4 regions of the Faecalimicrobium sp. JNUCC 81 genome follow, and region 3 is predicted to be linked to each of the others. Evidence: riboswitches for the same ligand, from Rfam matches in the RefSeq annotation. Region 3 holds a riboswitch; each other region holds the start of a gene.
The links. A riboswitch is a leader RNA that binds a small molecule or an ion and turns the genes downstream of it on or off. The one in region 3 is predicted to bind cyclic di-GMP.
Positions count from the first base shown of each region.

Region 1 (2,216 bases), on a different replicon from region 3:
TCCTTAAAAAATATATTAAATTATTTTAGAATATCTCCATACTAATTTCCTTCAAATTTTATATATAACTTAGTTTATTTTTCTTTTAAATTTGAACTTTTCTTTACTAACTACTGTCTTTAAACTAAATACACTAATTTATATTTAAAAAAGATACAAGGTAAAAACAATATATAGATAGAAAATGTATAAATTTATCAGTATTTACATATTATTTCATTTCATTTTATAACGTTTTACTTTAAAATGATATATTATGATAAGAAAATATATTATTTGACAAAAAATATATTTTTTTCTATTAAACTCAGTGATATATATTTGATATTAATGTAAGTATTATAAATATAAGCTTAAGTTATATATCTAAATAAATACAAAGTCAAACCTTTGTTGCTAATAATATAACAATTTAAATAATCGATATTTAGTAAAAAGATAGAAAATATAAAACTTCAAATGATAAATTAAATTTAAACATCTTATAAATTACATTGTTATTTGTAGAAATAAGGAAATAGGGGGAGGGAGTTTGCATCGAAGAATTTATCTATCCAATTTTACGATAATAGAATTTAATTTAAACTAACACATATTAGCATACAAAATAAAATAATAGATACTTTGAAATGTATTCTGTATGTGGTCACCTGGAATACACGGAGTTAGTGGTGAAACCGGCTATATATAAACATAAATTAGATCATACATCTGGAGTGTAAATACAATCTGATAAAGCAAATGTAAATATTTATGAAACATTTACATATAAAATTTTTTACAGATTACATAATAATGCAGAAAAGACATGTAATTTAGTAGTTAATAATCTAAATGGATTAGAAATTTTAATATATTAAAAAATGATATTATTACCCTAATCTAGATTGGAAAATAAATAATATTATATTAAACTATGGAGGAGAAATATGTTAAAAAAGAAATACGACAGAGTAAAAAAAATTGTTATATTGTCATTAATTTCATCAATAGTAGCTCAATCAATGCCAATAAATGTATTAGCAATGGAAGATAAAATAAAGAATGTGGATTTAGAAGAAAAATCAGAGAATAAATTTTTAGACAAAGATAAAGAAGATAGTGATGTAATATCTAGTACAGACAAAGATAAAGAAGATAGTGATGTAATATCTAGTACAGACAAAGATAAAGAAGATAGTGAAGTAACGTCTAGTACAGGCAAAGATAAAGAAGATAAAGAAGATAGTGAAGTAACGTCTAGTACAGACAAAGATAAAGAAGATAGTGAAGTAACGTCTAGTACAGGCAAAGACAAAGATGATAAAAAAGATATAAATAGTGTTAGTTTGGGAAATATTTCGATTGAGGTTGATCCAGAATTAGGAAAAGACTTCCGATACGGTGAAGCAATAGATATAAATATTAAATTCACAGCTGTGGGAGATAGATACGGTAATATACCTCAAAATACAATAGTACGATTAAATATTTCAAGTAGTGCGATAGATTACTCTAAAATACAAGTATCACCACAGAATCATGCTATTGAGTTAATTAAACATCCAGATAAAAATTATGTCGAAGTAAAATTTAATCAAGATTTTAAATTTGATAGGAGTTTAAATCTTTCAATAATGACGAGCATTAAGTCACATAAAGGAACTTATAGTATAAGCTCTGAATTAGTTGATAAAGATGGTAATATAACTAATTTACCTCTTAAAGATGGAGTGGCAGATGAGACATTAAATGTTGTACCAGCAGATTTTGGAGTTACTGGATGGTTAGATCCATTTTGGGATGGAGAAAATTATATAGGTAGAGGAACACTAAATAATGGAGATATAGGAGGCATTTTTAATCCAAAGACAAATGAAATAAAGATAAAAGCAACGTTAACTGCTAAAAAAGATGTAGATAATATTAATACTATTATAACTCTAGATAGTGGACAAAGCGTAGACAAAAAGAGCATAAGTGTAATAGATATAAAGACTAATAATGAAATAACAGATAGATTAAGCATTACAGCAACAGATAACTTAATAGAATTTAATACAGGTAGAATTGTAAAAAATACTCAGTACTTAATAAAATTTACTGCGATAGTTGATAGCTTTGATAAGGTTTATACAACAGACTTTAAATCGATTGCTTCAAATGGAGAGATAGGTGGATTCCCTATTAAATCAGGATTTAGAATGAATACTGGTGGAGCTGTTCCAACATTAAAA
Region 1 covers NZ_JBSJXY010000002.1:46,194-48,409, reverse strand. Annotated here, with positions in the region: cyclic di-GMP riboswitch class II at 609-692, shown strand; gene JNUCC81_RS19210 (immunoglobulin-like domain-containing protein) at 930-2,216, shown strand, end outside.
Region 1: another riboswitch for cyclic di-GMP. It lies ahead of JNUCC81_RS19210 (immunoglobulin-like domain-containing protein); the one in region 3 lies ahead of JNUCC81_RS17945 (type II secretion system protein).

Region 2 (2,216 bases), 1.4 Mb from region 3:
TACTAGACCTATTTCATTATCCTCATCTATAACTGGTATCTCTGAATTTAAATCACCTTCAGCCAATTTTTTCAATCTTTCACTACATTCCTTTAATGGATTTCCTATTTTATTAGAGAACTTTATTGCTACAATAAATGCTATAATTGTAAATATTATAGATAATATAACTGTAATCATTATTGAAGTATACATTTGGCCAAGGAAATCATTTTTATTTATCATTACACCTACACCCCAATTATCACTATCTTTTACTGGAGCATATCCTAAAATCCAATCATCTCCTCTTAAATCTACATCAGTGTATCCTGTTTTTCCTGAAATAAGCTTTTTATCAGCTTCTGCAAAAGGTAATAAATCCTTATTTGTTGCTGATTCTTTTATAGTATTTTCTTCACCGATAAGACTAGTATCTCTATGAGCAATTGTTGTTCCTTCATGGTTAAGAAGATAAGCATAACTATTTTTACTTATTTTTATGTTATTAACAATTTCATTTAAGAAGTCTTTGTCTGGGTCAAAAGTTACAACCCCTACTATTTTACTACCTTGTACTCCATTTTCCCAAATAGGTGCTGAAACTACAAGTGTAAGATTTCCTGTCACTTGACTTACAACAGGACTACTCATATAAGCTTTTCCTTCCATAGATATTTTAAAATAATCTCTTCCAGAATAATCTTTTCCACTAAAAAGATCCTTACCATTTGCATCTAAAATTTGACCTAATGATAATCCATATAGCTTTTCCTGTCTAGTTATAATACTTTGTTTTTCTTCTAAGTTCACCTTAGGATCTGAGAGTTCTTTTATAATACCTGTTTGAATTGCTGCATTTTTAAGATTTGTAATTTTTTGAGAAACAGTTTCAGCAGCTTGTTTAGTAGTCTCTACTGCTGTTTTAGATAAAATGCTGTTAGAAGTCTTATAATTTAAAAAACTTGTAATAGCTCCTAAACATATACAGCAAATAACTGCAAAACACACAATTGTTAAAGCAAGTTGAGTTTTTATACTTTTGTTTTTTTCTTTACTTTTTTCTCTTAATTTAAAATTCATTTTTCATTTTTTCCCCTTTATTATTTTGCTTTATCTGTTAATTTATCAGCACTACTAACATAATTAACTATTTAAGGCTTAGTTATTTTATTATTTAATCACTCCTCACACATTAAAATATTATAGTTATTAAAACCCACTTACATAATACAAAAATAAAAGAGCATCAACATAAACCAGTTAATACTCTTCTTCTAAAATACAAATAAGATACAAAATTTATGCAACTGGCTGACTTAAAAAAAGTCCCTATAGCTTTGCGTCGCCGAATCACTTCGGGTTTGCTAATTTAATTTTATTTTATATTTAATTTTACATTTTATATTAACATGAATGGTAATTTTTGTAAATATTTAAGGTATTATATATATTTATATTATTTTCTTAATATGATCGCAAAAAATTGTAATTTTATTTACTTAATTAATATATTTTTTATGTACTTTAGAAATTAATTGATTATTTGAAAAAATATAAAAATATAAAAAATTTAATTTTTTATGTTGACATAAGTAAAAATAGTCTATATTATTAGATTAATAAATTTTTTAAAAACAAATTCTATGAAGAGAAAAAGTAAGTATTCTTTTGTTCCACAGAGAGTTGGTGTTTGCTGAAAACCAATGTTCAAATTATACTGAAAAATCATCTCTGAGAAGCAATGCTGAACGTATTTTCAGTAAGTATTGCCGGTATCTTCCACCGTTAAAAGGTAAGCGTATTGATAGATACGTAACTGAGAGCCAAAAATAGGTTTATTTTTTATAACCTTAATTTTTGGAACTAGGGTGGTAACGCGGATAATCCGTCCCTTGTATTTTACAAGGGGCGGTTTTTTTGTTTTTGAAAGGGGGAATTTTAATGGACATTGAAGGTGAAATAATGAAGTACTGAAAAATATAATTAAAACAGGAGGATATAAAAATGAACGATTTATCAAAAAAAGATTTATTACTTACAGGCTTAATGCTTTTTTCTTTATTCTTTGGAGCAGGAAACTTAATATTTCCACCATTTCTTGGGCAATCAGCAGGAGATAATACATGGATAGCAATGGCATCATTTTTTATAACAGCAGTTGGATTTCCGATATTAGGTGTAATTGCTGTTGCTAAGTCAGGTGGATTAACTAACTTAGCTAAGAAAGTTAATAA
Region 2 covers NZ_CM132203.1:1,186,313-1,188,528, reverse strand. Annotated here, with positions in the region: gene JNUCC81_RS05960 (methyl-accepting chemotaxis protein) at 1-1,062, opposite strand, end outside; cyclic di-GMP riboswitch class I at 1,282-1,358, opposite strand; T-box leader at 1,617-1,878, shown strand; gene brnQ (branched-chain amino acid transport system II carrier protein) at 1,987-2,216, shown strand, end outside.
Region 2: another riboswitch for cyclic di-GMP. It lies ahead of JNUCC81_RS05960 (methyl-accepting chemotaxis protein); the one in region 3 lies ahead of JNUCC81_RS17945 (type II secretion system protein).

Region 3 (2,216 bases):
ATACACCGTATATATTTGATTCATTTGGAGTTGTCGTTACACATTTCCAAACTTTCTTTAACTCTTCATCTTGCTCAAAGTATTTTCTTGAAATAGCACTTTCACTTACTTCCATACCAATGTCAATTCTCTCTAACTCTTTTGAATCCTTTTTATATACTGGAATTATATTGTATCCCTTATTTCTCACATTTACTGTAAAAGGAGTTCTTTTGGGCATTTCTTCTATATTTTCAGACATTTCATTTTTATTAATTGGTAACCTATTATTTTCAGTATAATATACCATTGAAGATGACTTAAATGCATTAAGCTCAGATTTTAGTTTTGCCATTTTAGAATTGTTTATATTTTTAAATAATGCTGGCAATGCTACTGCCGCCAATATTCCTATTATTGCTATTACCACTAATAACTCTACTAATGTAAACCCTCTATTTTTTTTCATAATATATTCCTCTATCTTTTATACTAAATTAATAATTAAATCATTTTATTATTGTGGAGCTATATTCATTGAAAAATGACCACTATTTACATCTATACCCCCGTTCGATTTTTCTTTTATGTACTTAGAAAATCTATTTATAACATTTATAGAAGATTGATTCATATCTTCTCCATGTACTACTACTGAATTTTTACTACTATTAATTGAAATATAATATCTTCCTCCAAATGGAGTTTCATCTATTATATTATCAAAATAATCTTGTATCTTTTTTTGTTCACTCAGATAAGAATGTAATCTTATTGTATTTGAACCGTCTGTATTCGCTACTATTTCTGACTTTAATTTATAGTTATTATCTGAGTAATATTGAGCTATACCAGCTTTTATAACGTTATAATCAGATAGTAATTCTGAAACTTTAGCCTTATTTATATTGTCAAATAATGCTGGTAATGATACTACTGCTAATATTCCTATTATTGCTATTATTACTAGAAGCTCTACTAAGGTAAATCCTTTATTATTCTTATACCTCATTGCATCCCTCCTATTCTTTGCCTTATATACCTAAATTTTACTATTTTAATAAATTAGAACATAAAAAATGACTATACTTCAATGATAATGAATTGAATATAGTCGTCGGTTGCGCTACTAACTCCATACATCCAAAGCGCCCATATACTGGATGTACTTCTTTGTTACTCTATATAAAAATTTAACTTTAGTATATTATACTTTAGCATAATATAACCAGTCAACACATGTTGGAAATTTTTTCAAATTATAATTACTTATGTAAATAATAAATGCACCTACATTATAAAAATGAGGTGCATTTTGTTAATTAGAATAATACACTAACTGATTCGTTAGCAAATATTTTCTTTATAGCATTTCCAAATAATGGAGCTACTGTTTTAACTTTTATTTTATCTATTTTCTTTTCTTCTGAAAGTTGTATAGTATCAAGTACAATTAATTCATTTATTGCTGAATTATCTATTCTTTCTATTGCTGGACCTGATAATACACCATGAGTACAACAAGCGTAAACTTCTTTAGCACCGAATTCTTTAAGGGCATTTGCAGCATTTACTATTGTTCCTGCTGTATCTATCATATCATCTAATAATATAACATTTTTACCTTTAACTTCTCCAATTATATTCATTACTTCACATACATTAGCCTTAGGTCTTCTCTTGTCTATTATAGCTATTGGAACTTCTCCGTTTAAGCTATTAGCAAACTTTCTTGATCTAGCAACACTTCCTAAGTCTGGAGAAACTACTACTAAATCTTCTATGTTTTTTTCATTGAAGTAATCAGCTAATATATTTCCACCTTGTAAGTGATCTAATGGTATATCAAAGTATCCTTGAATTTGTGCAGCATGTAAATCCATAGTTAATACTCTGTCTGCTCCAGCAGCTGTTATAAGATTAGCAACTAACTTAGCTGTGATTGGATCTCTTGATTTCGCTTTTCTGTCTTGTCTAGCATATCCGTAGTATGGTATAACTGCTGTTATTCTACCAGCAGATGCTCTTCTTAATGCATCTATCATGATTAATAGTTCCATTAGGTTATCATTTACTGGACTGTTAGTAGATTGAACTACGAAAACGTCGCACCCTCTTACTGTTTCGTTCATGTTTAAACATATTTCACCATCACTAAATGTACCCACTTCACAATCTGATACTGGTACACCTATAAAATCAGCAATCTTTGATGCTAATTCCTTAGATGAATTTCC
Region 3 covers NZ_CM132203.1:3,666,745-3,668,960, forward strand. Annotated here, with positions in the region: gene JNUCC81_RS17940 (type II secretion system protein) at 1-448, opposite strand, end outside; gene JNUCC81_RS17945 (type II secretion system protein) at 497-991, opposite strand; cyclic di-GMP riboswitch class II at 1,087-1,167, opposite strand; gene JNUCC81_RS17950 (ribose-phosphate diphosphokinase) at 1,302-2,216, opposite strand, start outside.

Region 4 (2,216 bases), on a different replicon from region 3:
GCTCTGATTGTACACCACTATTTTCTAATGATACAAATGCTGTTATTTTACCTATATCGTTAGTTGAAGGTTCTTTAAATTCAACTGGAATTTTTATACTTCCGGTAATATCACTTACAGAATGTTTTAATTTTATTATTAGTTTATTATTTAAATAATTCACACTTTCTATTTCATCGCCTAAAATAATTGAGTTTTCTTTGAACTTTATATTTTCATTAAACTCAATATGAATGCTTGAAGAATCAGTTGCGTTCCCAAGTATTTTATATTGTATATTATAACTATAAGAATAATTATCATTTTCTGTTACAGTTAGCTTCGATGCTGATATACTTAACTTTGAATTTCTAAATATAACTGGTATGCTTGAAATAGTATACTCTGAAGGATAATTTATGGATGCATGCACAGATGCAGTAGAAGTATCTGGTAAAGCATTTTTAAATTTTACATTTATTTTTAAATTATCTTTTATTATTGTCCTAGAACTATTTGTTTTTAGTTTATAAATGATTGTCCCATTTTCATAAGTTTCATCAATTATATTTTCATTCGCTTCCTTATTTTTAAATTCGATAACTTCTAGTTCAGAAGGTATCGTTACTTTTATAGATGTTTCTTGTTGCCCTATATTATCCATTTCATAACTTATTCTATACTCAAATTCTTCATTTGGTTTTAAAATACTTTTATTAGTAGTAATACTAAATTTCTTAAGAGGCTTTATCAATTTTATACTTGGGCTACTATTAGTAGTTATAATTGAACCAGACTCACTAATTATATTAGATTTAAGTTGTAAATTAGTATTATCAGAAGTATTGTCATTAAACTCTAAATTTAGAGTAATTTTATTTGATAAATTATCACCTTTTTTTATTGTATATACAATACCTTCATCAGTTATTTCTTTATCTAATATATCATCATTGCTAGAGCTAGATATAATATTTACTAAATTAAAAGGAATATTTATCTTTAGCTTTAAAGGCTTATTTGATGAATCAATATTATACTCTAATTCATATATAAATTTATTTTTAGATACTACTTCTGACATATTAAAGCGTGTTGTAAGTGTCGCTTTTGATACACTTAATAATTTATCCTTATTCGTACTATCTGAATTATTAGATATATTTATAGAATGATCCATATCATTTTTTTCATCTTTGATATCCTCTAGTTCTTTATTTTTATTATCCAAATTTTTTTCTTCTACTGTATCAGTAGTATCATTTTTTTCAGAATTACTTTCATTTACTACATCTGTAGAAATTATCTCAGAATCAATAGTTTTTGATGCATCTTTTAATGTATTAGCAAATGAATAACTAATAGAGTTACTTAAAATAGAAACTATAAGTAAAATAGTACAAAATAGTTTATTTTGTTTATTTCTCACATTACATCCCCTCTCTTTTTATGATATATTTATCCTACTTATTTTTAATAAGTACGATAAGATAATTTTTACATAGCCGGTTTCACCACTAACTCCATGTATTCTAGGTGACCACATACAGAATACATCTCAAAGTATCTATTATTTAAATTTGGATGCTAATATGTGTTAGTTTAAATTAAATTCTATTATCGTAAAATTGGATAGATAAATTCTTCGATACAAACTCCCTCCCCCTATTTCCTTATTTCTACAAATAACAATGTAATTTATAAGATGTTTAAATTTAATTTATCATTTGAAGTTTTATATTTTCTATCTTTTTACTAAATATCGATTATTTAAATTGTTATATTATTAGCAACAAAGGTTTGACTTTGTATTTATTTAGATATATAACTTAAGCTTATATTTATAATACTTACATTAATATCAAATATATATCACTGAGTTTAATAGAAAAAAATATATTTTTTGTCAAATAATATATTTTCTTATCATAATATATCATTTTAAAGTAAAATGTTATAAAATGAAATGAAATAATATGTAAATACTGATAAATTTATACATTTTCTATCTATATATTGTTTTACCTTGTATCTTTTTTAAATATAAATTAGTGTATTTAGTTTAAAGACAGTAGTTAGTAAAGAAAAGTTCAAATTTAAAAGAAAAATAAACTAAGTTATATATAATTTGAAAGAAATTGGTATGGATATATTCGAAAATAATTTAGTATATTTTTTATGAAAGTTATAACTTTAATATATAAAATATATTATCTATGTCATTATATTAGTATATG
Region 4 covers NZ_JBSJXY010000002.1:58,154-60,369, forward strand. Annotated here, with positions in the region: gene JNUCC81_RS19260 (hypothetical protein) at 1-1,408, opposite strand, end outside; cyclic di-GMP riboswitch class II at 1,474-1,557, opposite strand.
Region 4: another riboswitch for cyclic di-GMP. It lies ahead of JNUCC81_RS19260 (hypothetical protein); the one in region 3 lies ahead of JNUCC81_RS17945 (type II secretion system protein).